Regions from separate parts of the Collinsella sp. CLA-ER-H10 genome, predicted to be linked through region 2. Evidence: riboswitches for the same ligand, from Rfam matches in the RefSeq annotation. Region 2 holds a riboswitch; the other holds the start of a gene.
What was found. A riboswitch is a leader RNA that binds a small molecule or an ion and turns the genes downstream of it on or off. The one in region 2 is predicted to bind thiamine pyrophosphate.
Positions count from the first base shown of each region.

Region 1: another riboswitch for thiamine pyrophosphate. It lies ahead of thiC (phosphomethylpyrimidine synthase ThiC); the one in region 2 lies ahead of thiM (hydroxyethylthiazole kinase).

Region 1 is NZ_JBBNLM010000001.1:205,369-216,988, reverse strand. Features, by position in the region: gene argH (argininosuccinate lyase) at 1-873, opposite strand, end outside; gene AAAX36_RS00990 (hypothetical protein) at 992-1,162, opposite strand; gene AAAX36_RS00985 (argininosuccinate synthase) at 1,396-2,622, opposite strand; gene AAAX36_RS00980 (HAD family hydrolase) at 3,177-4,004, shown strand; gene polA (DNA polymerase I) at 4,279-7,026, opposite strand; gene AAAX36_RS00970 (aminopeptidase) at 7,193-8,590, shown strand; gene AAAX36_RS00965 (YaaA family protein) at 8,695-9,504, shown strand; gene AAAX36_RS00960 (hypothetical protein) at 9,528-10,043, opposite strand; TPP riboswitch at 10,106-10,222, shown strand; gene thiC (phosphomethylpyrimidine synthase ThiC) at 10,214-11,548, shown strand.
Region 2 is NZ_JBBNLM010000018.1:6,956-18,575, forward strand. Features, by position in the region: gene AAAX36_RS07640 (ATP-binding protein) at 1-107, shown strand, start outside; gene AAAX36_RS07645 (excinuclease ABC subunit UvrA) at 118-2,613, shown strand; gene AAAX36_RS07650 (ATP-binding protein) at 2,654-3,754, opposite strand; gene AAAX36_RS07655 (tRNA (cytidine(34)-2'-O)-methyltransferase) at 3,899-4,498, opposite strand; gene AAAX36_RS07660 (GTP-binding protein) at 4,594-5,724, opposite strand; gene AAAX36_RS07665 (ArsC/Spx/MgsR family protein) at 5,811-6,152, opposite strand; gene AAAX36_RS07670 (flavodoxin family protein) at 6,165-6,788, opposite strand; gene AAAX36_RS07675 (patatin family protein) at 7,047-7,916, shown strand; gene AAAX36_RS07680 (thiamine phosphate synthase) at 8,030-8,725, opposite strand; gene AAAX36_RS07685 (thiamine-binding protein) at 8,722-9,063, opposite strand; gene thiM (hydroxyethylthiazole kinase) at 9,067-9,906, opposite strand; TPP riboswitch at 9,958-10,068, opposite strand; gene AAAX36_RS07695 (HAD family hydrolase) at 10,162-11,070, shown strand; gene AAAX36_RS07700 (LysR family transcriptional regulator) at 11,081-11,620, shown strand, end outside.

The DNA.
Region 1 (11,620 bases), on a different contig from region 2:
GATAAGCTCGGCAAAGTCGGGATTCTTCTTCTGCGGCATGATGGACGAGCCAGTGGAGTACGAGTCGGAAAGCGTGATAAAGCCAAATTCGGAGCTCGACCACAGTACGATCTCCTCGGAAAGACGCGACAGGTGCATCGCCATGACGGATCCGGCGTAATGCAGATCGAGCAGAAAATCACGGTCGGAAACGGCATCGAGCGAGTTGGGGATCACGCCCGCAAAGCCAAGTTCGGCAGCCGTCATCTGGCGATCGAGCGGATAGCTCGTACCGGCAAGCGCAGCGGCACCCAGCGGGCAGTTGTCGGCAGCATCAAAGGCGGCCTTCAAACGCGTAAAGTCGCGCGCGAACATCCAGGAATACGCCAGCAGGTGATGCGACAGCAGCACGGGCTGAGCATGTTGCATGTGCGTGTAGCCCGGCAGAATCACCTTGTCGTACTTCTTGGCCGCATCAACCAGCACATGACGCAGCCCAAGATTGGCCTCCATGAGCTCTTTGGCCAGCGCCTTGACGCCCAGGCGCGTATCGGTCGCCACCTGGTCGTTGCGCGAACGCCCGGTATGCAAGCGCTTACCGGCCTCGCCGATGCGGCGCGTCAGCTCGCTCTCGATGGACATATGAATGTCTTCGTCGTTGATGTCGAAGGTGAAGTTGCCGGCATCGATATCCTGTTCGATTCCGGTCAGGCCCTTGGCAATCGCCTGCTCGTCCTCGGCACTGATGATGCCCTGGGCCGCCAGCATTTTGGCATGCGCCTTAGAGCCGGCGATATCCTGCTTATAGAGATGTTTGTCGACCGGCAGCGACGCGCCAAACTCCTGCGTGACCTCGGCCACGCCCGCCTCAAAACGACCGCCCCAAAGAGCCATGGAACCGTCCCCTTTCTCCAAATACCAAAACAAGCGCCCAAAGCAATGCGCCATATCGCTAAAGCGATTTTTCAACCGCTAGTTTTACACATTCCCCACCGTGTGCGGAGCCATGTAGCTAATTTGCAAAGAAGTGACGCGCCATGCACTTGGCGCCCAACGTCTCCCTCCGGATGTTGCCCTGCGAGCCATCGATCCAGGCCTTCAGGCTCATAGGGACGTCCTCGACCCTTGCAGCATCGAACTCGGGCGCGAGGGCAAGTAAAGCATGCGCGATAGCATTGAACATAATGGATACTCCTCATATATATAGGCGCAGAGCCGCCAAATTGATAGAAGGAGCCCCGCCGGACAACCCCGGCGGGGCTCGGACTCAGCCGCAGACGCGGCATCATATATGCGGGCGGAACGTAGGGGCCACCGATGTTAAGAAGTGTCAGCAAGCATAACGAAAGGTAGGGACCCCGTGCGCCCGTTATGTATCACGCGGATGGGCCGCGCGGATACCAAGGGAAGGGGGCGCTAGGCCTGGGCGGCAGCAGAGCTGGGGCCCTGGACCTTTGCCCACGTCTTGAGCGACAGCGTATCGATCTCGATAAAGCCGGCGCTGGCCTTCTCGTCAAACGTGGTGTCGCGGTCGTAGGTAGCCAGACCGTAGTCGTAGAGGCTGAAGGGGCTCTTGCGGCCGACGACATGGCAGTTGCCCTTAAAGAACTTCAGACGGACAGTGCCGGTCACGAACTTCTGGGTATCGGCCATAAAGGCATCGAGCGCGTTTTTGAGCGGGCTGTACCACTGGCCGTTGTACACGGCGGTGGCCCAATCCTGCTCGAGCTTGATCTTGGTCTTGAGCAGGTCGCCCTCGACGCAGATGTCCTCGAGCGCCTTGTGGGCGGTGATGAGCGTCAGGGCGCCGGGAACCTCGTAGCACTCGCGGCTCTTAAGACCCACCAGGCGATCCTCGACCAGATCGAGACGGCCAAAGCCATTGTCGCCGGAGATCTTGTTGAGGGCGATGACGATCTCGGAGAGCTTCATCTTCTTGCCGTCTACGGCGACGGGCTTGCCGGCCTCAAACTCAATCTCAGTGTAAGTCGGGGTGTCAGGCGTGTCCTCGGGGTTCTTGGTCATAACCCAAGCGTCATCGAGCGGCTCATTCCAAGGGTCCTCCAGGTGACCGCACTCGATGGCGCGACCCCACAGGTTGTCGTCGATGGAATAGGGGTTATCGTTGGCACCCTCGGGAACCGGCACGTTGTGGGCGTGGGCATAGGCGACCTCGTCGGGACGGCACTTCAGGTCCCACTCGCGAACCGGGGCGATAACCTTAAGCTCGGGGTCGAGGGCCTTGACGGCAGCCTCAAAACGGACCTGGTCGTTACCCTTGCCGGTGCAGCCGTGGGCGACGTAGGTCGCGCCAAACTCGTGAGCGACCTCGACAAGCTTCTTGGCGAGCAGCGGGCGGGAAAGAGCGGAGAGCAGCGGGTACTTGTTCTCGTACATGGAGTTTGCGGCGATGGCCTTAGCCAGGAACTCATCGGAGAACTCGTCGCGCAGGTCGAGCACCTGGCAATCGAGAACGCCCAGGTCGAGCGCCTTCTGCTTCTTGGCATCCAGTCCGGTCTCTTCCTGGCCCACATTGCCGCAGACACAAACGACATCGAGATTCTTCTCGTCCTGGAGCCACTTGACACATACGGATGTATCAAGACCACCGGAATATGCGAGAACGACTTTTTCCTTGCTCATGGCTGTTTCCTTTCGCCCTTGGTAGCTAGTTAGAACATCGGTCAGTTGCAAGTCACCTTGAGGTCAAAAACCGTGCAATATCAGGTTATTCAGCAGAATGCATCACAGGCATGCCCTAGAAACATGCGGCTATGTCGTGCTTAAACCCAACGACCTCAAAATGACTCTGTTGAGGCATTGCGCCCCATGCGGACAGAGACGATTGTTATCGTCGTCGGGAAATTGCGCGCTGGCGTCGGATGGCATTGTCTGCAGTGGTGATGATCTTTACGAACTGCATCTGCCTCTCCTCTCACGTATCGCCGGGCGCAATTCAAATATCGCAAACGGTACCTTTTCCTCGGTAAACGGCTCTTTTGCCGTCTCCGTTTTCGATGTTCGCTATATTACGATAAAGTGCACGCTGCACAAGCGACAAATTCAAATTTCTGAAAAGTTTTTTCATTAGTTTGTGAATTGCAGTGCAAATACGCACCATTCCTGCGAAAATACGCTCGACTACTAGTTGATGGTTATAACGTCTGAAACAATCTCGAAACGAAAGGCGCTTTTTTATGCAAACTTACGAATCGGACGCCAACATCGGCAACATTAAGATTCTCGCCGTCGATATGGACAAGACGCTGCTGACCGACGATCGCATGCTGCCCCAGGGTCTCGACGAGCGTCTGGACAAGCTCGCCGACGCAGGCATCGTATTCTGCCCCGCCAGCGGACGTCCCGCCCCCAAGCTCGAAGAGATGTTCGAGGGCATTAAGAACCGCCTCGCTTTTTGTCCCGATAACGGAGCGTGCGTGATCTATCGCGGCAGCTATATCTATAAGAGCAATATTGACGTGGAGCTGTATCAGCAGGTCTTGAGCCGTGCCTCGGAGGATCCTCGCGCTGTCCCCGTCCTGTGCTGCTTCGACGAGTTCTACGTGCTTGCCCGCGACCATCAATACCACGACGAGATCAGCGTCTACTACAACACAATCAACTACGTCGACAGCTTTGAGGGCATTGATTTCGAGTCCAACAAGATTTCGGTCTTCTTCCCCGGCTACGACGCCGAGCCTGCTTTCCGCGAGACCTATAGCCCCGAGTTCTCGGACAAGCTCTACGTCACCAACGCCGGGCGCGAGTGGATCGACTTTATGAACCTGGGCGTCGACAAGGGCGCCGGCGTCGCGCACCTGTGCGAGCACCTGGGCATCGATATTGCCGATGCTGCCGCCGTGGGCGACACCTACAACGACATCCCCATGCTCGAGCGCGTCGGTCACAGCTTTATCGTGGACAACGCCGAGGAGCATATGAACGCGCATGCTAAGTGGCGCATTCCGAGCAACAACGACGGGGGCGTACTGACGCTCATCGACGCCATCTTGGCGGCTCGGTAGCCGTCCCATCGGGCCTGGCCGGGCGGCACGGGATAACTTTTCGCTCGGTCAGGTCCTGCGCAAGACGAAAGCCACATTAAGTGGCTTTCTTTGCGTGCGGAATCTACGAAAAGTTATCCCGTGCCGCCCGGCCAGGCCCTAGGTTTACTTACCTGCCGCCTAGATGGCGTCTTGGCGTCTAGATACTTGGCTGATTTTTTTGGAATGAAGGGGGCTCCTTGTTGGCAAGGAGCCCCCTTCTGCTTTTGGCTACTTTGGTGTTGTTGGTACGTCTTTATTTGGCATCGGCCCAGGTTATGCCGGTGCTGGCTTCAGCGATCAACGGTACGCGTAGGTCTACTACGTGTTCCATGACGTCTTGGACCATGGCGGTCAGGCGCTCGACTTCGTCGACGGGGCACTCAAAGTCCAGTTCGTCGTGCACTTGCAGGATCATGTGGGCGGCAAAGCCCTCTTCTTCCAGGCGGCGGCTTACGCGGGCCATGGCGATCTTGATGATATCGGCGGCGGTGCCCTGCATGGGGTGGTTCATGGCCGTGCGCTCACCAAAGCCACGGAGTTGCGGGTTTTTGGCCTTGAGCTCCGGAATATGGCGACGTCGCCCGTACATGGTCTCGGCGTAGCCCGTCTGCTTGGCGCGTGCCACCACGTTGTCGAGGAACATACGCACGCCCGGATAGGCCTCGTAGTAGCGGTCGATCATGTCGCGCGCCTCGGCCATCGAGATATGCAGCGACTGCGACAGGCCGTAGGCCTGCTGACCATACACGATGCCAAAGTTCACGGCCTTGGCGCGACTGCGCAGGTCGGGCGTTACCTCGGACACCGGCACACCAAACACGCGCGCCGCCGTCTCGGCATGGAAGTCCTCGCCCTCGTTAAAGGCGCGCACCAAGTGCTCGTCACCCGAGAGATGCGCCAGCAGACGCAGCTCGATCTGCGAGTAGTCCACCGCCAAAAAGACGCTTCCCTCGCCTGCCGAAAACGCCGTCTTGACGGTACGACCCAGCTCCGAGCGCGTCGGGATGTTCTGCAGGTTCGGGTCGCTCGAGGACAAACGCCCCGTTGCCGTGATGGTCTGGTTGTACGTAGTGTGTACGCGACCGTCACCACGGCGTAGCGGGCCCAGGGTGTCCAGATAGGTGGACTTGATCTTAGACTTCTCACGCCAGTCCAAGATCAGACGCACGATTTCGTGGTCACGCGCAAGATCGCTCAGCACCTTGGCGTTGGTCGAATAATAGCCGCGCTTAGTCTTCTTGAGGCCCTTGGTCGGAAGCCCCATCACATCAAAGAGCACATGCGACAGCTGCATGGGACTGCCAATATTAAAGGTCTCATCACCGGCAAGGTCGCGAATGCTTCGCTCGACCTCAGTGATCTGGGTCGCCAGGCCCTCGGACAGATTACGCAGGCGGTCGGGATCCACGAGCATGCCCGCGCGCTCCATCTTGGCAAGCACCGGAACGAGCGGCATCTCGATGCCATCGAACACGTTGGCGGCATTCTCACGGGCCATGCACTCGCGCAGCGGTGCGACCAGCGCCAGCGTCAAGGCCGCCGTGCGAGCGGCGGGCGCCGGAGCGTCCTCACCGGCACCCTCTGCGCCGCGCGCCGCAGGCAGCGCCATCTGCAGATACGTATCGGCAAGATATGCCTCATCGAACTCGGAGCGATCGGAATCCAGCAGATAGGCAGCGACCACGGTATCGAAGATACGCGTGGAATCGGCAGCGAGCGGATCCATGAGCTCGGGCTCCGAAGAATCGATGGGCGAAAGCTCGTGCAACAGCGCCTTCATATCTGGGCTCGCCACACGGCCCTCCATAAACAGACGCGCGAGCACGCCGGCAATCACGCCGTGAACGAAGTTGAAGCCCTCAACCTCAGCCGCCGCACCGCTGTCGCCCTCCTCGAGCGCGAACAGGCCCTTAGACGTCGCCAACCACAGTGTGCGCGTCAGTCCAAAGAGCGCACCCTCTTCCTTGTCGTCGTCCACCACGGCGGCGACCCACTCACCGGCACCAATCGCACGGGAGACCTCAGCCGCAACGGCACCAAGCGCGTCAGCATCGCCGGCGGCCGCGCGAACCATCGCGGGCATCTCAAACACACTGGAGGCAGCAGCCCCGTCCTCGCCGCCGATCAGCGCCAAGAAACGGTTCTGCATGGCGGTGATACCGAGCGTACCCAGCGCCGCGGAAACCTCATCGGCAGAAAACGCCGGGAAGGACGTCGCCTCAAAATCGAGCTCAACGGGTGCATCGGTGCGGATGGTCGCCACCTTACGGCTCAGCAGCGCGTCGTCGATGTGCGCGCGCAGGTTTTCGCCCATCTTGCCCTTGACCTCGTCGGCGTGTGCGATGACCTCGTCCAGGCTACCGTACTGCGCAATGAGCGCGCTCGCCTTTTTGGGGCCGATGCCCGGCACGCCGGGGATGTTATCGGACGTGTCGCCCTTCAGACCATAAAAGTCGGGCACGAGCGCCGGCGTGATGCCGTGATACAGATCGTCCACGCTCTCGGGCGTCATGATCGCCACGTCGGACAGGCCCTTGCGGGTCGAGACCACGTTGACGTGCTCGGTCACGAGCTGATACATATCGCGATCACCGGTCACCAGCAGCATGTCACAGCCGGCCTGCTCGCCCAGGCGCGCCATAGTGCCCAGGATGTCATCGCCTTCCCAGCCCTCGGACTGCAAAATCGGCACGTTGAGCGCGGCGAGCAGCTCCTTAATCATGGGAAACTGCGCGTGCAGATCGGGGTCCATGGGCGGGCGCTGAGCCTTGTACTGCGGCAGCATCTCCATGCGCACGCGCGGCTTGCCCTTGTCAAACGCCACAACAACGCCGTCGGGATTAAAGGCGTCAATCATCTTGAGGAACATATTCAAAAAGCCAAAGATCGCGTTGGTGGGACGACCGTCCGGCGCGTTCATGGTGGGCGGCACGGCGTGGAAGGCGCGGTGCATGAGCGAGTTGCCGTCGATAACGGCAAAGGTGCGGCGCTTGTCAGACATATTGAATACCTCGCTTTGGGCTGGGCACGGTTTGCTCACTCCAGTTTACACGCTCCCCGCCCCACGGCCACTGCACATCAGTCTTCCCCGCCGCCGCGAGCCCGCGCGTGATACGATGGCTCACGGTACATCAACCAGCACGATCGATCCGAAAGGAGCCTGCGTCATGGAGCGTCCCTGCGCATGGAAAAAGTACACGCCACAGCAGATCGAGGAGCTCGAGGAGCTTTGCCGCGGCTATAAGCAGTTTTTGAGTGAGAACAAGACCGAGCGCCTGTGCGTCAAGACCGGTATCAAGATGGCCGAGGAGGCGGGCTACGTCAATCTGGAGACCGTGATCTCCGAGGGCCGCGCGCTCAAGGCCGGCGACAAGGTGTACGCCGCCAACCACGGCAAGGACCTCATGCTCGTCAATCTGGGCACCGCCCCGCTCGAGCAGGGCTTTAACATCCTGGGGGCCCACGTGGACTCGCCGCGCCTGGACCTTAAGCAGAACCCCGCCTTCGAGGCCGGCGACATGGCCTACCTCGACACGCACTACTACGGCGGCGTCAAGAGCTACCACTGGGTGGCCTCCCCGCTCGCACTCGTAGGCGTCATCTGCAAAAAGGACGGCACCACCGTCGACATCAACATCGGCGACAAGGCGGACGATCCGGTCTTTACCATCTCCGACCTGCTGATCCACCTCTCGAGCGAGCAGATGGCCAAGCCCGCCAAGGACGCCGTCGACGCCGAGATCCTCGACGTGATCGTGGGCGGCCGCCCTGTCAAGTTTGACGAGGACGACAAGGACGCTCCCAAGGAGCCCGTCAAGCAGATGTTCCTGGACATCCTCAAGGAGCAGTATGACGTCGAGGAGGAGGACTTCCTCTCCGCCGAGATCGAGGTCGTGCCCGCCGGTCCCGCCCGCGACATGGGCCTCGACCGCTCCATGATTCTGGGCTATGGCCACGACGACCGTGTCTGCGCCTATCCGTCCATGCTCGCCCAGATTAACGTCGCCAACGTGGAGCGCACGAGCATCACACTCATCGTCGACAAAGAGGAGATCGGTTCCGTGGGTGCCACCGGCATGACAAGCCGCTTCTTCGAGAACACCGTCGCCGAGATCATGACGCTCGCCGGCGAGGATAGCCCGCTGGCCCTGCGCCGCGCGCTCGCCCGCAGCCGCATGCTTTCCTCCGACGTGTCCGCCGGCTTCGACCCGGGCTACGCCGGCAAGTTCGAGACCAAGAACGCCGCCTTCATGGGTCGCGGCCTGTGCTTCAACAAGTACACGGGCAGCCGCGGCAAGGGCGGTTCAAACGACGCCGACGCCGAGTACGTGGCCCTCGTCCGCGACATCATGGACGAGGCCGGCGTGGACTTCCAGACCTGCGAGCTCGGCCGCGTCAACGCGGGCGGCGGCGGCACCATCGCCTACATCATGGCCAAGTACGGCATGAACGTCATCGACTCCGGCGTTGCCGTCCTGTCCATGCACGCCCTGTGGGAGGTCGCCAACAAGGCCGACATCTACGAGGCCTACCGCGGCTACAAGGCCTTCCTCGAGCGCGCCTAACCAACCCTTCATCAGTTGCGGTGAAATACAGATTAAACTGGCCCATAAACGGCCAAAACAGACCGTATTCCACCGCAACTTCCTTTTTTGGCAGAGGAGAGTCCATGCTGCAGGCCATCATTTCGCCCGCCAAGCAAATGCGCGCGGCCCAAGATGCTTTTGAAGTCCTGGGCATTCCACCTTTTGCGCACGAGACGGCTCGCCTCCACCGCGCACTGCTAGATATCGAGCGGAATGAAGGCAGCGGCGGCCTGCAGGCCCTTTGGAACGTGAGCGACAAACTGCTGGGGCCTTGCCTCAACACCCTGCATGAGTTCAGGCCCATCCTGAAAAACGGCGATCTCGACAATCCCGCACTCGCCCGTCACCTCTCCCCCGCCGTCATGTCCTATCACGGCATTCAATACCAGAGCATGGCGCCCAAGGTGATGGATTCCGCGCAGCTCGACTGGCTACAAAACCATCTCTGGATCCTCTCGGGCCTTTACGGATGCGTACGCCCCTTTCATGCCGTTGAACCGTATCGGCTGGAGATGGGCGCGAAGCTTGCCGTCGACGGTGCCCGAGACCTCTACGCGTTTTGGGGCGACAAGCTCGCACGGGCTATCGCTCCGGCAGGCTCCAACGCTACGATCGTCAACCTCGCCAGCGCGGAATACGCCAAAGCCGTTCTGCCCCACCTCGCGGGCGACGCCACAGCCGTCACATGCCTCTTTGGCGAAGGCATCCGCAACGGCAAGCCCATCCAGCGCTCGACCGCCAGCAAAAAGGCACGCGGCTCCATGGTGCGCTGGATGGCAGAAAACAAGCTCGAGGATGTAGGCGAACTCACCGCGTTCGACGTTGGTTATCGCCACTTTCCCGAGCTTTCAGACAAAAACACCCTGGTATTCATGAACGTTCAGGCACAATAGGCCCGCCGTTTCCAAACACCCCGTTACTCCGCCAAGCCATCAGCCTTAGCGATCTCGCTCGTCGAGCCATCTTGATAAGTAACCTTGACATGCTCCACCTCGGACACCTTGACGCCCGATGGGGGCTCCAGGCGCCATTCCGTCAGCGCGATATCCATCGTCGTGGGCACATCCCCTTGATCTTTGAGCTCGACCGACAGCGTCTTAAGCGACGCATCGAAGGTCACGCGCTCGATCTCTTCACCAGGAATGGAGCCACCGCTCAGCTGCAGCTGAACAAACTCGTCGCGCGGATACCAATAGTCGCCCGGCGCGGCAACGGTATTGTCGCCCGCGACCTTCACTGTCATGATCGGCAGGGCATCGTCGGCCTCAAACTCCCAGGCAGCGCCGCCGCGACCACCAAACGTCCAGATACAAAAGGCAATCACCAGCACGGCAAGCACCGCAAAACCAATCGCGACAAGGCCATGGTGCGCGCGGCTTTCCTCGGCCGATACATCCCATTGCGTCTCTCGATATAGATGCTTGTCTTCCATGTTCGCCTCCCCACAGGCACGCTCGTTGGCCCAATCGTACCCATTCAGGCTATACTTGAGCCCATGACATAACGGGGAGCTTGCAGGACAAGACGGCAGGCTGAGATTGGGCGCGCCCGCCCTGACCCGCAAACCTGATATGGGTAATGCCAACGAAGGGAGCCGTGCCAATGAGCACACAGACCGAGCCCAAGCTCGTCACGCAAATCGACTTCGCCCGCGCCGGGCAGATCACACCGCAAATGAAGGAGGTCGCCGAGCGCGAGCATCGCGACCCCGAGTACATCCGCGAGCGCGTGGCCGACGGCCGCATCGCCATCCCCGCCAACATCGTGCACATCAAAAAGGGCATGCGCGCCTTTGGCGTCGGCGAGGGCCTGTCCACCAAGGTCAACGTCAACCTGGGCATCTCGGGCGACAAGGCCGACGCCGCCGAGGAATGGAAGAAGGTCAAGATCGCCGAGGACTTTGGCGCCGACGCCATCATGGACCTCTCCAACTCGGGCAAGACACGCCAGTTCCGCCAGCAGCTCATCGACGAGACGCCGCTCATGGTGGGCACCGTCCCCATGTACGACGCCATCGGCTACATGGAAAAGCCGCTGGTCAAGCTTACCAAGGATGACCTGCTCGAGGTCGTGCGCGCGCATGCCGAGGACGGCGTGGACTTTATGACCATCCACTGCGGCATCAATAAATCGGTCATCAAAACCTTTAAGGAGACCGGCCGCCTTATGAACATCGTCAGCCGCGGCGGCTCGCTGCTGTTTGGCTGGATGGAGGTCACCGGCAACGAGAACCCGTTCTATGAGTTCTACGATGAGTTGCTCGAGATTTGCCACGAGTACGACGTGACGATTTCGCTCGGCGATTCCTGCCGCCCGGGCTGCCTCTACGATTCCAACGACGCCACCGAGACCGCCGAGATGATCGAGCTGGGCAAGCTGTGCAAGCGCGCATGGGCCGCCGGCGTCCAGGTTATGGTCGAGGGACCGGGCCACATGGCGCTCGACGAGATCGCCGCCAACATGAAGCTGCAGAAGCGCCTGTGCCACAACGCCCCGTTCTATGTGCTGGGGCCGCTGGTGACCGATATCGGCGTGGGTTACGACCACATCACCGCAGCCATCGGCGGCGCCATCTCCGCAAGCTCCGGCGCCGACTTCCTGTGCTACGTGACGCCGGCAGAGCACCTATGCCTGCCTAACGCCCAGGATGTGCTCGACGGCCTCATGGCCACTAAGATCGCCGCACATGCCGCCGATATCGCCAAAAAGGTGCCGCACGCCCGCGACATGGACGACAAGATGGGCCAGGCACGCCGCAAGCTCGACTGGGACGCCATGTGGAAGTGCGCGCTCGACCCGGTTACGGGCAAGAAGCGCTATGAGGAATCCCCCGCCGCCACCGAGGGCACCTGCACCATGTGCGGCAAGATGTGCGCCGTCCGCACCGTCAACAAGGTGTTCGAGGGCACGACGATCGATCTTGGCATGGAGGATTAACGCGTCTCCGGAGCCACAATCGGTAACAAGGTGTTCGTCAATTGTTGACGTGTGAACATTTGCTTGCGTTTG
Region 2 (11,620 bases):
GCCTGATTCGCGAGCGCGTCATCGAGGCTGCCGGATACGGCCTCGTCCGGTTTACCGTGCCCATGCTGGGCGCGTACATTCGCGATCGAGTTTTATGGCATGAGTAGGGTGATAAAGGTGACGGAACAGAAGATGAGCCCGCAGGCTATCGAGGTGCGTGGCGCGCGTGTCCATAATCTTAAGGACATCGATATTGATATCCCGCTGGGAAAGCTCGTGGGTATTGCCGGCGTGTCGGGTTCGGGCAAGAGTTCGCTGGCACTGGGGGTTCTTTATGCCGAGGGCTCGCGTCGCTACTTGGAAGCACTTAGCACCTATACTCGACGTCGCCTGACGCAGGCCGAACACGCCCAGGTGGACGAGGTACTGCACGTGCCGGCGGCGCTCGCGCTGCATCAGCGTCCGAGCGTGCCGGGTGTGCGCTCCACCTTTGGCACCATGACCGAGCTCAACAACAGCCTGCGTCTGCTCTTTAGCCGTTGCGCCCATCACGTGTGCCCGCACTGCGGGGCGCGCGTGGAGCCGAGCCTTAACGTTGCCGCTGGCCTGTCGCTCACGTGTCCGACATGCGGCCGCGCGTTCTACGCGCCGAGTGCCGAGGACCTTGCCTTTAACAGCGGCGGCGCGTGTCCTACCTGCGGCGGCACCGGCGTTATGCGCGAGGTGGACGAAGCGAGCCTGGTGCCCGACGAGTCAAAGACTATCAACGAGGGCGCAGTGCTTCCCTGGGGCACGCTCATGTGGGATCTGATGAAGCAGGTGGCTGGCGAGATGGGCGTGCGCACCGACGTGCCGTTTAACCAGCTCACGCCTCAAGAGCGCGACATCGTGTTTCATGGTCCGGCGGTTAAAAAGCACATTCTCTACGTTCCAAAAAACGGCGAGGGCGCCACGCCGCTCGACTTTACCTATTACAACGCCGTCTATACCGTCGAGAATGCGCTCGCCAAGGTTAAGGACGATAAGGGGCTCAAACGCGTTGCGCGCTTTTTGCGCGAGGGGCCATGCCGCGACTGTGGTGGCACGCGTCTTTCCGAGGCTGCGCGCCAGCCCCAAGTGCGCGGTATCAATCTGGCGCAGGCCGCGGCCATGACGCTGGGCGAGGCGATTGAGTGGGTGCGCGGGGTGCCCGCATCCTTGCCGCCCGAGATGCGGCCCATGGCGACGGATATCTGCGATTCGTTTTTGGGTGCGGCCCGTCGCCTGGTCGATTTGGGCCTCGATTATCTTTCGCTCGATCGCGCCGGTGCCACGCTTTCCACGGGTGAGCGCCAGCGCGTGCAACTCGCCCGCGTGGTGCGCAACCGATCGACGGGCGTACTCTATGTGCTGGACGAGCCCTCGATTGGCTTGCATCCTGCCAATGTCGACGGCTTGGTGGGCGTGATGCGCGATCTGGTGGATGACGGCAACACCGTGGTTGCTGTCGACCACGACACGCGCGTACTGGCGGAAGCCGACTATCTGGTCGAGATGGGCCCCGTTGCCGGAGCGGGCGGCGGTAAAGTGATCGCTGCAGGTACGGTGGACGAGGTCGAACAATCGCAGGGCAGCCGCATCGCCCCGTTTTTGCGCGCAGAGTCCAAGCGCCTGCGTCCGCAGGTGACTGACGAGGAAATGTTCGACCAGGGGCATATTCGCATGGCAACCGATGCCATCCATACCGTTAAGCCGCTCGAAGTTGATATCCCGCGCGGCCGCCTTGTTGCGGTTACGGGCGTTTCGGGTTCGGGCAAGACGACGTTGGTGCTCGAGACGCTCATCCCGGCGCTTAAGGCGCAGGCAGCCGGCGAGCGCCTGCCAAAACATGTGCGCTGGGTCGATGCCGAAGGCATTGCCCGCGCAAACCTGATTGACGCTACGCCTATCGGCGCCAACGTGCGCTCGACAGTGGCGACTTATGCCGACATTCATGACGAGCTGCGTCGCGCCTTCGCCCGTACGTCCGAGGCCAAGGCAGCCGGCTACAAGGCGGGTGCCTTTAGCTACAACACCGGCGCCTTGCGCTGCCCTACGTGCGATGGCACGGGCTCGATATCACTCGACGTGCAGTTTTTGCCCGACGTCGAGATCGTCTGCCCGGCATGTCGCGGCTCACGTTATGCAGACGCGGCTTCGCATATCCATCGCGAGGGCAAGGACGGGAGTCTCCTTACGTTGCCGCAGCTCATGGACATGAGTGTGGACGAGGCCATCGACGCCACACTGGGGCTCAAGAAGGTTCAGGCGCGCTTGCAGACCTTGCACGACTTGGGCTTGGGCTATCTCACGCTCGGTGAGCCCACGCCGGCGCTTTCGGGCGGCGAGGCACAGCGCCTTAAGCTCGCGAGCGAGATGGGCCGCGTGCAGGATGATGCCGTATTCGTGTTCGACGAACCCACGATTGGCCTGCATCCGCTCGATGTTCAGGTGTTGCTGAACGTGTTTGACGGCCTCGTTGCCAAGGGCGCCACGGTTATCGTGATCGAACACGATCTCGACCTTATCCGTAACGCCGATTACGTGATCGACATGGGCCCGGGCGGTGGCGACGCGGGCGGGCAAATCGTCTGCGCCGGTACGCCGGGCGACATCGTGGCCTGCTCCGCAAGCATCACCGGCCGCTACCTATAGACAATGAGGCAAAGGGACAGCCCCTTTGCCTCATTGATGCCTATTTCACGCATTGAGCCGCGAGATAGTCGCGGAAGAATGGCAATTCAAATGCGACGAGCCCTCGTCCTCGTTCCCCGATGATGCCGGCATCTATCATTCGGCGTCGGTAGCGGGAGACCTGCTGCGGCGAACGCTTAAGGCGCTCGACAAGGTCGGCGGTGGTGGACTCTTCCTCGTCATCGAGCATGGCGATGAGGAATCGCTTGTCCTCTGCAGTGAGTTCCCGATAGGTTGCCGCGAGGATTCGGTCGTCCATCTCGTCGCGCGCGATTTTGATTCCCAGGTCAAAGTCGCGTGACGAGATTTCCTTCGAATCGCTTGTGAGATCCCAGGCACGGTAGCCTACGAGTTGCAATAGGAAGGGAAAACCAGAGATCGAGCGAACGGCTCTATCGATTCCCTCAGCATCTGCCAGGCGATCGTTTTCCTGGATTGTGCGAATCAAGGCCTCGCGTACGTCATAGTCGGCAATGCGACCCAGATGATATTGTTGGGCGCGGCGAAGGAACGAGACCGTCTTGTGGTTCAGCAACGTCGAGACGTTGTTGGGAAGTCCCGCCATGAGCAGGGCGACGCGTTTCCCATCGGTCACAAAGTGCTGATACGTCGCTGCGAGCTGAATCATTTCGTCGAGTGTCGGGTCCACCTCGTCAACCGTGACGAGCAGACCGGTGCCTGCCTCGTTGAGCTGGTCGATGATGTCGCTCATGCGATAACGCCAGGTTGAGGCATCGTGAACGCGATTGACCTCGATGCTGCCGAGCGGTGCAATTCCGAGGCCGGTGACTTCGAAGTTCTTAGACGGGTCGATAAGATGGCCGGCAGCACGTTTCGCCCCGAACTCGATTTCCTCAAGCATTCCCGGGAGCGCGGTCGTCTTTACGGCAATCCAGCCGTGGGATTCCGCCCTTGTCGCGAGCGACGACATGAGAGCGGTTTTACCGGTTCCACGCGCGCCTGAGAAGATCGAGGTCAATTCTGGGCGCCTGCGCTGGCTCAAGAAGGCACGGTCCAGATCCCGAATAATCTGTTGTCTGCCAGCGAGATGGGCAGGAACCTCGCCAAAACTGGGGGTAAACGGGTTCTCGAGATATTCCACAAGGCTCTCCTTTCACACCGCCGTTTAACTTCATTTTACTTTAGTTAATTCTGATTAAAAGTGAGGGCTCTTTATCTAGAGCATCAATTAGGCATGTGTGCCATCGGCGTGGCGCTTGAATGTGACAAAGGGATAGTTCCTTTGTCACATTCCCGGAAAGCCTGCCTGGCGCAGGGCTTCGTAGAGGACGATGGCGGCGCTGTTGGAGAGGTTGAGTGCGCTGATGCGGTAGTCGTCCGGGTTGACGAAGTTGCCGCAGATGTCTTGTTGAAGGATGGCCTCGTGGCCGTCCTCGGTATGCCCCAGCGATTCCTCGTGAGCTTCCCAAGCCTCGGCGTTATCGAGCGAGTCGCAATCGCGCAGCATCGGGATGCGCTCGCAGCGCGCGGGCGCCGCGGCGAGCAGTGGCTCGGGAATGCCCGAGCTCTCGCTGCCAAAGACCAAGTAGTCGCCATCGCGGTAGGTACTCTGCGCATAGGTGCGGCGTGCCTTTTTGGTCAGCAGATGCAGGCGACCATCGGCGGGGGAGAGATCGTTGCGCGCAAGGAAATCCTCCCAGCCGGCATAGGTCGTCACGTCCAAGTTTTGCCAGTAGCCCAGACCGGCGCGACGTACCGTCTTGTCGTCGAGCGAAAACCCCAGCGGCTCCACCAGATGCAGGCGGGCGCCGGTGACCACGCAGGTGCGGCCGATATTGCCCGTATTGGCCGGAATCTCGGGCGCATACAGCACAATGTTGAACATGAATCTCCTTGGCTCAGAACGAAAAACCACCACGAAGTTAACCTTCGTGGTGGTTTGGCGGTTACGTAGACAGAAAAATGCCCGCTTGGATAAACCTAGGCGCGGTGCCAGTCGGTCAGGCAGGCATCGAGGGAAGCGATGAGCGCGTCCTTGTCCATGTGACGGCCGATGATGCACAGGCTCGTCATGCGGTCGCCCGTCTCGTCGTCCCAAATCTGCATGATCTCGGGGTTCTCGTCGATGATCTTCTGCTTCTCGCCCTCGGGCGCCGAGTCGACAAACAGGCCGTTCTCCATCAGGCGCATCTGGTGGCCAGCCTGCTCAAACATGTAGCACATGTTCGGATCGCCGGTCTGCCACAACGGACCCTTGACGCGAATGACCTCGTCGGGCCACTCCTGCTCAACAAAATCGGTGAACTTCTGCAGGTCAAACGGCTTGCGGCGCGAGTATACAAAGGTCTCGATGTCGTACTCGAGCACCTCGGGGTCGTCGTGCTCCTCGGGATGCTCCATGGCCTCGATCCAGGCGGCGGAGTTGTAGGCGCGCATAAAGTCGAAGCGGTCAGTATCGAGCAGCTCCTCCATGGGGACCTCACCGTTTTGGGCCTCGACGATCACGGCGTCCTTCTGCAGGCTGCGCACGATAGCCTTGAGCTCGGCGATCTGCTCAGGGCTCACGGTATCGGTCTTGTTGAGGATCAACGTGGAGCAAAACTCGATCTGCTGGATGAGCAGGCTCTCGATGTCGTCCTCGTCGATATCCTCTGCCAGCAGGTCGCGACCGCCGTTGAACTCGTCGTACATGCGGGCGCAGTCGACCACGGCCACGATGTTGTCGAGCGCGAGCTTGGGCTCGCCGCCCACCTTGGCCTCGTCGCAGAAGCTCGAGATGGTGTAAGCGATGGGGATGGGCTCGCAAATACCCGATGCCTCGATGATGATGTAATCGAAGTTGCCCGAATCGGCGATGCCCTGCAGCTGGTTGGCCAGGTCATCCGAAAGCGTGCAGCAGATGCAGCCGTTGGTGAGTGGGATGAGGTCGTCGGTCTCGGAAAGGCCGCCGTCGGCGATAAGGCTGGCGTCCACATTGATCTCGCCGATATCGTTGACGATCACGGCGGCGCGGATACCGCCGTCGTTAGCGAGGATGTGGTTGAGCAGCGTGGTCTTGCCGGCACCGAGGTATCCGGTAAGCATGATGATCTTCACGGGTTTGTTGGGCATGTGCCCTCCTTTGTTAGACATGGCTTACAGTTGAATCTTATGCCAAACGCCTGCTCTTATACCCACGCGCCGGCAAATAACACAAGCTACTCCCAGGCTCCCCATACATCGGGGCAATAACCGACGGTGGCCTTTTTGCCGTTGCGCACGATGGGTTCGGCCAAGACCTGCTGGTTCTCGAGCAGCTTGTCGAAGCGCTGACTGGGGGTAAGGTGCTGGATGAGCGCGAGCGTTTCCTCGTCCTTGGCTTTGGGGTTGAGCAGCTTGTCGATGCCGCCGACCGCTTGCATCACGCTCGTGAGCTCGCCCTTGCTCATCTCCTTTTCCTTAAGGTCGATAAACTGCACCTTAATGCGGCGCTCCTTAAAATAGCGCTGGGCCTTCTTGGTGTCGAAGGACTTCTTAGTCCCGAAGATTTGAATATTCATGGTCCCGCTGCTCTATCGAATGAAGTTGGTCGTTGCTCGATCTGCCTCGGGTGCGTTGATGCCGGCGGCCTGTCCTGCCTCGATGCAGCGCAGGAGCCAGGCCATGTTTTTGCCGATGTTTCGCATGGTGGCAAGGCCCTCGGCATCCCCATCGGCGTCGCCGGGCACGCGGCCAAACACGTTATTCCAGTAGGTGGAAGCAACCACGGGCATTTGCTTAATGGTGAAGTACTTGTTGAGCACATCGAACGTGGTCGACGTGCCGCCGCGGCGGGCGACGGCGACAGCGGCGCCGGGTTTGTGCTCAAAGGCATGTCCGCCTGCATAGAATGCGCGATCGAGTGCCGAGAGAATGCGGCCGCTGGGGTGCGCGTAGTAGACAGGCGAGCCAAAGACAAAGCCATCTGCCTGCTCGGCTGCAGCGATGAGCTCGTTGACCACGTCGTCGTCAAAGGTGCAGCGGCAATCGAGCTTGCCACACTGGCCGCAACCGATGCAATCGCGAATGGGCTTGGCGCCCAGCTGAAACACCTCGGTATCGATACCCTCGGCATGCAATTGCTCGGCGACTTCGGCAAGCGCGCGAGCGGTGTTGCCGTTTGCCTTGGGGCTACCGTTGACTAAAAGAACCTTCATCACAAACTCCCTCTGCTATCGGTGAATTCTGCTGAGAATTATCTCACGTTGTGTGCGATGACGTTGGCATGGTGCGGGCGATGTTTATCCCGTAACGTTCTTAAGGGCGTTCATGCCTAAGGCCATCTAGGGGCATTGCGGTACGGCATGGGGAATGCATTGGGAAACGTTTGATAAATGCTTATAAACACGTTTTTGACGGCATACGTTGACAGATATACTTGTTGAGTTCAAAAGCATGGGAACGGAGATGGTTGCATGACACAGCCGGAGACATCACACACGGTGGGGCTCGCGCTCGAGGGAGGCGGCTACCGCGGTATGTATACGGCGGGCGTGCTCGACGTATGGATGGAGCACGGCTTAACTTGCGACCATATGGTGGGTGTCTCGGCGGGCGCGGCGTTTGGCTACAACTTTAAATCGCGCCAGATCGGCCGCGCCATTCGCTATAACAAGGCCTATTGTGCCGACAAGCGCTATGCGGGTGTAGCAAGCTGGCTGCGGACCGGCGATATGTTCAATGCCGATTTTGCCTATCACGAGGTGCCTATCGAGCGCGATCCCATCGACTTGGAGGCGTACCGCGCCTGCCCCATGCGATTTACGTGCGTGTGTACCGATATCGAGACGGGCAAGGCCGTCTATCACGACCTGCCGTATGGCGATGAGCGCGATATCGAGTGGATCCGGGCGTCGTCTGCTATTCCTGTGGCGACGCGTCCCGTTGCTATTGACGGGCATAAGTATCTGGATGGTGGCGTGGCTGACTCTATTCCCAGCGCATGGCTGTTTGCGCAGGGGTATGACCGTAACATCGTGGTGCTGACGCAGCCGGCGGGCTTTGTGAAGCAGCCCAACAGCGTGATGCCCATGCTACGGCGCGTGTTCCGTCACTATCCGGAGTTTGTCGCAGCGCTTGAGCACCGGCATGAGGTCTACAATGCCACGATCGATGACCTGGCACGTCGCGAGGCTGCCGGCGAGATCTTTGTGGTACGGCCGAGCGAATCGGTGAAGGTGCCGTCGCTGTGCCGCGAACCGGATGAACTTGAACGCATCTACCAGATTGGTCGCCGCGATGCGGAGGCGACCTTGCCGGCACTGGAGGCATATCTGGCAGGGTAGAGGCTGCTGCCGCCATCTCGGCGGAAAGCGCATCCCGGAATGGAGGGTCCAAACTGGGATGCGCTTTCCATTGCTGAAGATATGAGGCTGCGAACCAGCTACTCGGCCTATGCCTATGCCTGCTGCCAGGTGTCGACGAGCTCCTTGGCGGCGGCGTAGGGGTCATCGGCGCTGCAGACGGCGCTCACCACAAAGAAGCCGTTGACGCCGGTGGCCTTGAGCTGCGGCAAGTCGGCTGTCTTGACGCCGCCGCCCACCACGATGGGCACGGGGCTTGCCGCGTGGAGGGCGGCCAGGTCCTCAAAGCTCTTGGTGATGATAGAGCCGTCGGCCGCGCGTCCGCAGTCGCGCTTGGTTTCGGTCTCGTGGAGCGGGCCGATGCCCAGGTAGTCGACTAGGCTCATGTCGGCGGTCTTGACGTACTCGAGCATCTCCTCGCAGCGGGCCGAAAGGCCCACGATGGCATCGGGGCCCAGAAGCTTGCGGCAGACCTCGACGGGAATATCGCTCTGGCCCACGTGCACGCCGTCGACAGCAATACCCTGCTCGCGCGCGGCGAGTACGCAGTCCAGGCGGTCGTCGATCAGCAGGGCAACCTGACCGGTTTTGCCGGCCTGTGCGATTGCCTGCGCGGCGTCGCCCGTCAGCGCAATGATCTCGCGGGCGCTTGCCACCTTGGAGCGCACCTGGATGCAGGTAAAGCCGGCGTCGAGCGCCTGGGCCACCACATCGCCCACGGGACGCCCGAGCGTGTTTTCGGGGCCGAGTACCAGATAGGCCGAGATATCAAGGTTGTCGCGGATGCTCATCGTGCTTCCTCCTGCTTTTTGATCTGCGCTTCCATGCGTTCGAGCTTGCCGGTCATGGTGTCGGTAAATCCGGGTCGAATATCGGCTTTGAGCACGACTTCGGTGCGGATGCCCTTGCTCGCCAACACAAAGGTTGCGTCGCGCACGACCTGCATGACCTCGTCCCAGTCGCCCTCGATCTCGGTGAACATGGAGGTGGTGCGGTTGGGCAGGCCGCTCTCGCGAATGACACGCACGACCTCGGCGACCTCGGCGGATAGCTCATCGCCGGTGCCGCACGGGGCGATGGCCACGGCGACGAGCGTGTTCATGCCGGCATTGGTTGCGGGCTCGGACATGGCCTATGCCTCCTCGAGCTCGAGTCGGTTATCGGCGATGTCTTGGGCGGTTGCGCGGTAGAGCTCGTCGATAAAGGCGACCTTAAAGCTTGCCGGGGCGTCGGCGACAGCGGCGGCACGCGTGCCGGCCACGTTGTAGACGGCGGTGCCGCAGACGGCTGCCGTAAACGGGTCGGCGGCGCAGGCGTACACGGCCAGCACGCCGCCCTGCGAGCAGCCGCAGCCGGTGATCTTGGACATGAGCGGGCTGCCGCCGTGAGACTTGGCCACCGTCGTGCCGTCGGTGATCAGGTCGACTTCGCCCGAGACGACCACGGCGCCGCCGGTGTAGCGGGCGAGCGCCACGGCGGCGGCGCGGGCGGCGTCGACCGTGTCGGTGGTATCGACACCGCGCACGCGGCTCAGATCGGCCGCCTCGCCCTCAAGACCCCACAGGCCGGCGAGCGCGATAATCTCGGAGGCGTTGCCGCGCACGATGGCGGGCTTGTACTGCTTGAGCTCGTTGACCAGCTGGGTGCGCAGGCTACCGATACCCAGGCCCACCGGATCGAGCACCCAGGGCTTACCGGCGTCGTGTGCCGCCTTGGCCGCGCGGGGAATCGTTTGCTCGTAAATGGGGAAGAGCGTGCCCATGTTGAGATAGATGGCGCCGCCGCCGGCAACGAGTGCCTCGCCCTCGTCGGGCAGATAGACCATGGCGGCCGATCCGCCCACGGCGAGCTGCGCGTTGGCGACAAAGTCGATCGTCACCGTGTTGGTGATGGAACCGGCCATCGGATTGGTAGCGCGAATCTCCTCCACGGCCTTGACCATATGTTGCTTAAGCTGTTCCGAATCAATCACTGCACATGCCTCCTTGGCATAGAAAAGGGGCGCTGTGCATAGACAGCGCCCCTGTAAAGGCGGCATGCTCCCTACGCCAGCATTAACTGACAGGTTCAAAGGATTGGGCCCATTGCCCTCTCAGCCTTGTGGTTTGCACCGCCGGCACTCCCGCATCGAATCTGTTGTTCCCTATACTAGCGCACCTGCCAAAAAGGGACAGGTTTATTTTGGCAGGTCGTTACAATAGGTAGGACCGATACGAATGGGGGCCTTATGATTAAACTTGTGCTGACCGATATGGACGATACACTGATTCCAGCCGGGCATGACGGCGCCAGCGACTACGCCATTGAGGGTATTCATGCCATGCAGGCGGCGGGTTTGCACTTTGGGCCGGTTTCGGGTCGTCAGCCGTCCGCGATGGGCTGGATGTTCCGCAATCGCTCCGAGTGCTTCTCGACCGGTGCGTTTTGCAACGGCCAGGTGATGTTTGTCGATGGCGAAGTAGTCGCTTCGCGCGCAATCGATAACGATGTCCTTATGCGCTTAGCCGATTATTTTGAACAGGAGACCGACGATACGTATTTGAAGGTCTACCGTCTGGGTGATGACTTTTGGAATAACGATGCCCACTGCGTGACGAGCGATCCCGAGCGTGTGCGTCGCGCCATGAAGTCAGGCGGCAACGCGTGGCTCAAGGGCGAAGAGGCTCCCTGTCGTCCTGTCGTTGACGATGCCCCGGTATACAAGGCGAATATCTGGAGTGCCCGTTCGCGCGAGGAGCTCGCCGAGCTGCGCGAGCGTGTTGCCGCTGAGGTGCCGGAGCTCTCACTCGTGTTTCCCAACAACCGCGTGCGCCTGTTCGACGTTCTTCCGACCGGCTGGGACAAGGGCTGCGCTGCGCTGGAGCTGGCGCGCGCTTTGGGCCTGACGCCCGACGAGGTGGCCGTATTTGGCGATTCCGATAACGATTTGCCCATGATCGATGCCGTTCCTAACTCCGTTGCAGTCGCCAATGCCAACGAGGCCGTCACGGCTGCCGCACGCTGGCATATTGGCGCTGCGGCAGATGATGCGGTTGCCGGGGCTCTGCATCAGATTGCCGCCTGCGCCGCGACGGGGGAGATGCCGTCGTTTATGAGCCAAATGGACACGGCGGGTTTTGACGTCACGAACGTCTAGGGAGGGCGCCATGAAGCTCCAGCAACTCAGATATGTCGTCAAAGTTGCCGAATGCGGCAGCATCACCGAGGCCTCGCGCCGGCTCTTTGTGTCGCAGCCTTCGATTACCGCGTCGATCCGCGATCTCGAAAACGAGATGGGTGTGCATATCTTTGAGCGCACCAACAAGGGTGTCATTGTGTCCGAGGAAGGCGAGACCTTCTTGGGGTACGCGCGCCAGGTGCTCGACCAGGCCGACCTGCTCGAGGGCAAGTACAAAGGTACGTCCGAGCAGGTGCCGCACTTTAGTGTGAGCTGCCAGCATTATTCCTTTGCCGTTAATGCGTTTGTCGATGTGATCCGCGAGTTCGATGCCGCGCGCTACGACTTTACCCTGCGCGAGGAGCAGACCCACGAGATTATCGAGGATGTCGCGCATATGAAAAGCGAGCTGGGCATCCTGTATCTGTCGGAGCACAATCGCGAGGTCATCGAGCGCATGCTGGTGGCCAACGAGCTCGTGTTCGAAGGGCTCTTCTGCGCCACGCCGCATGTCTTCGTCTGCGCCGAC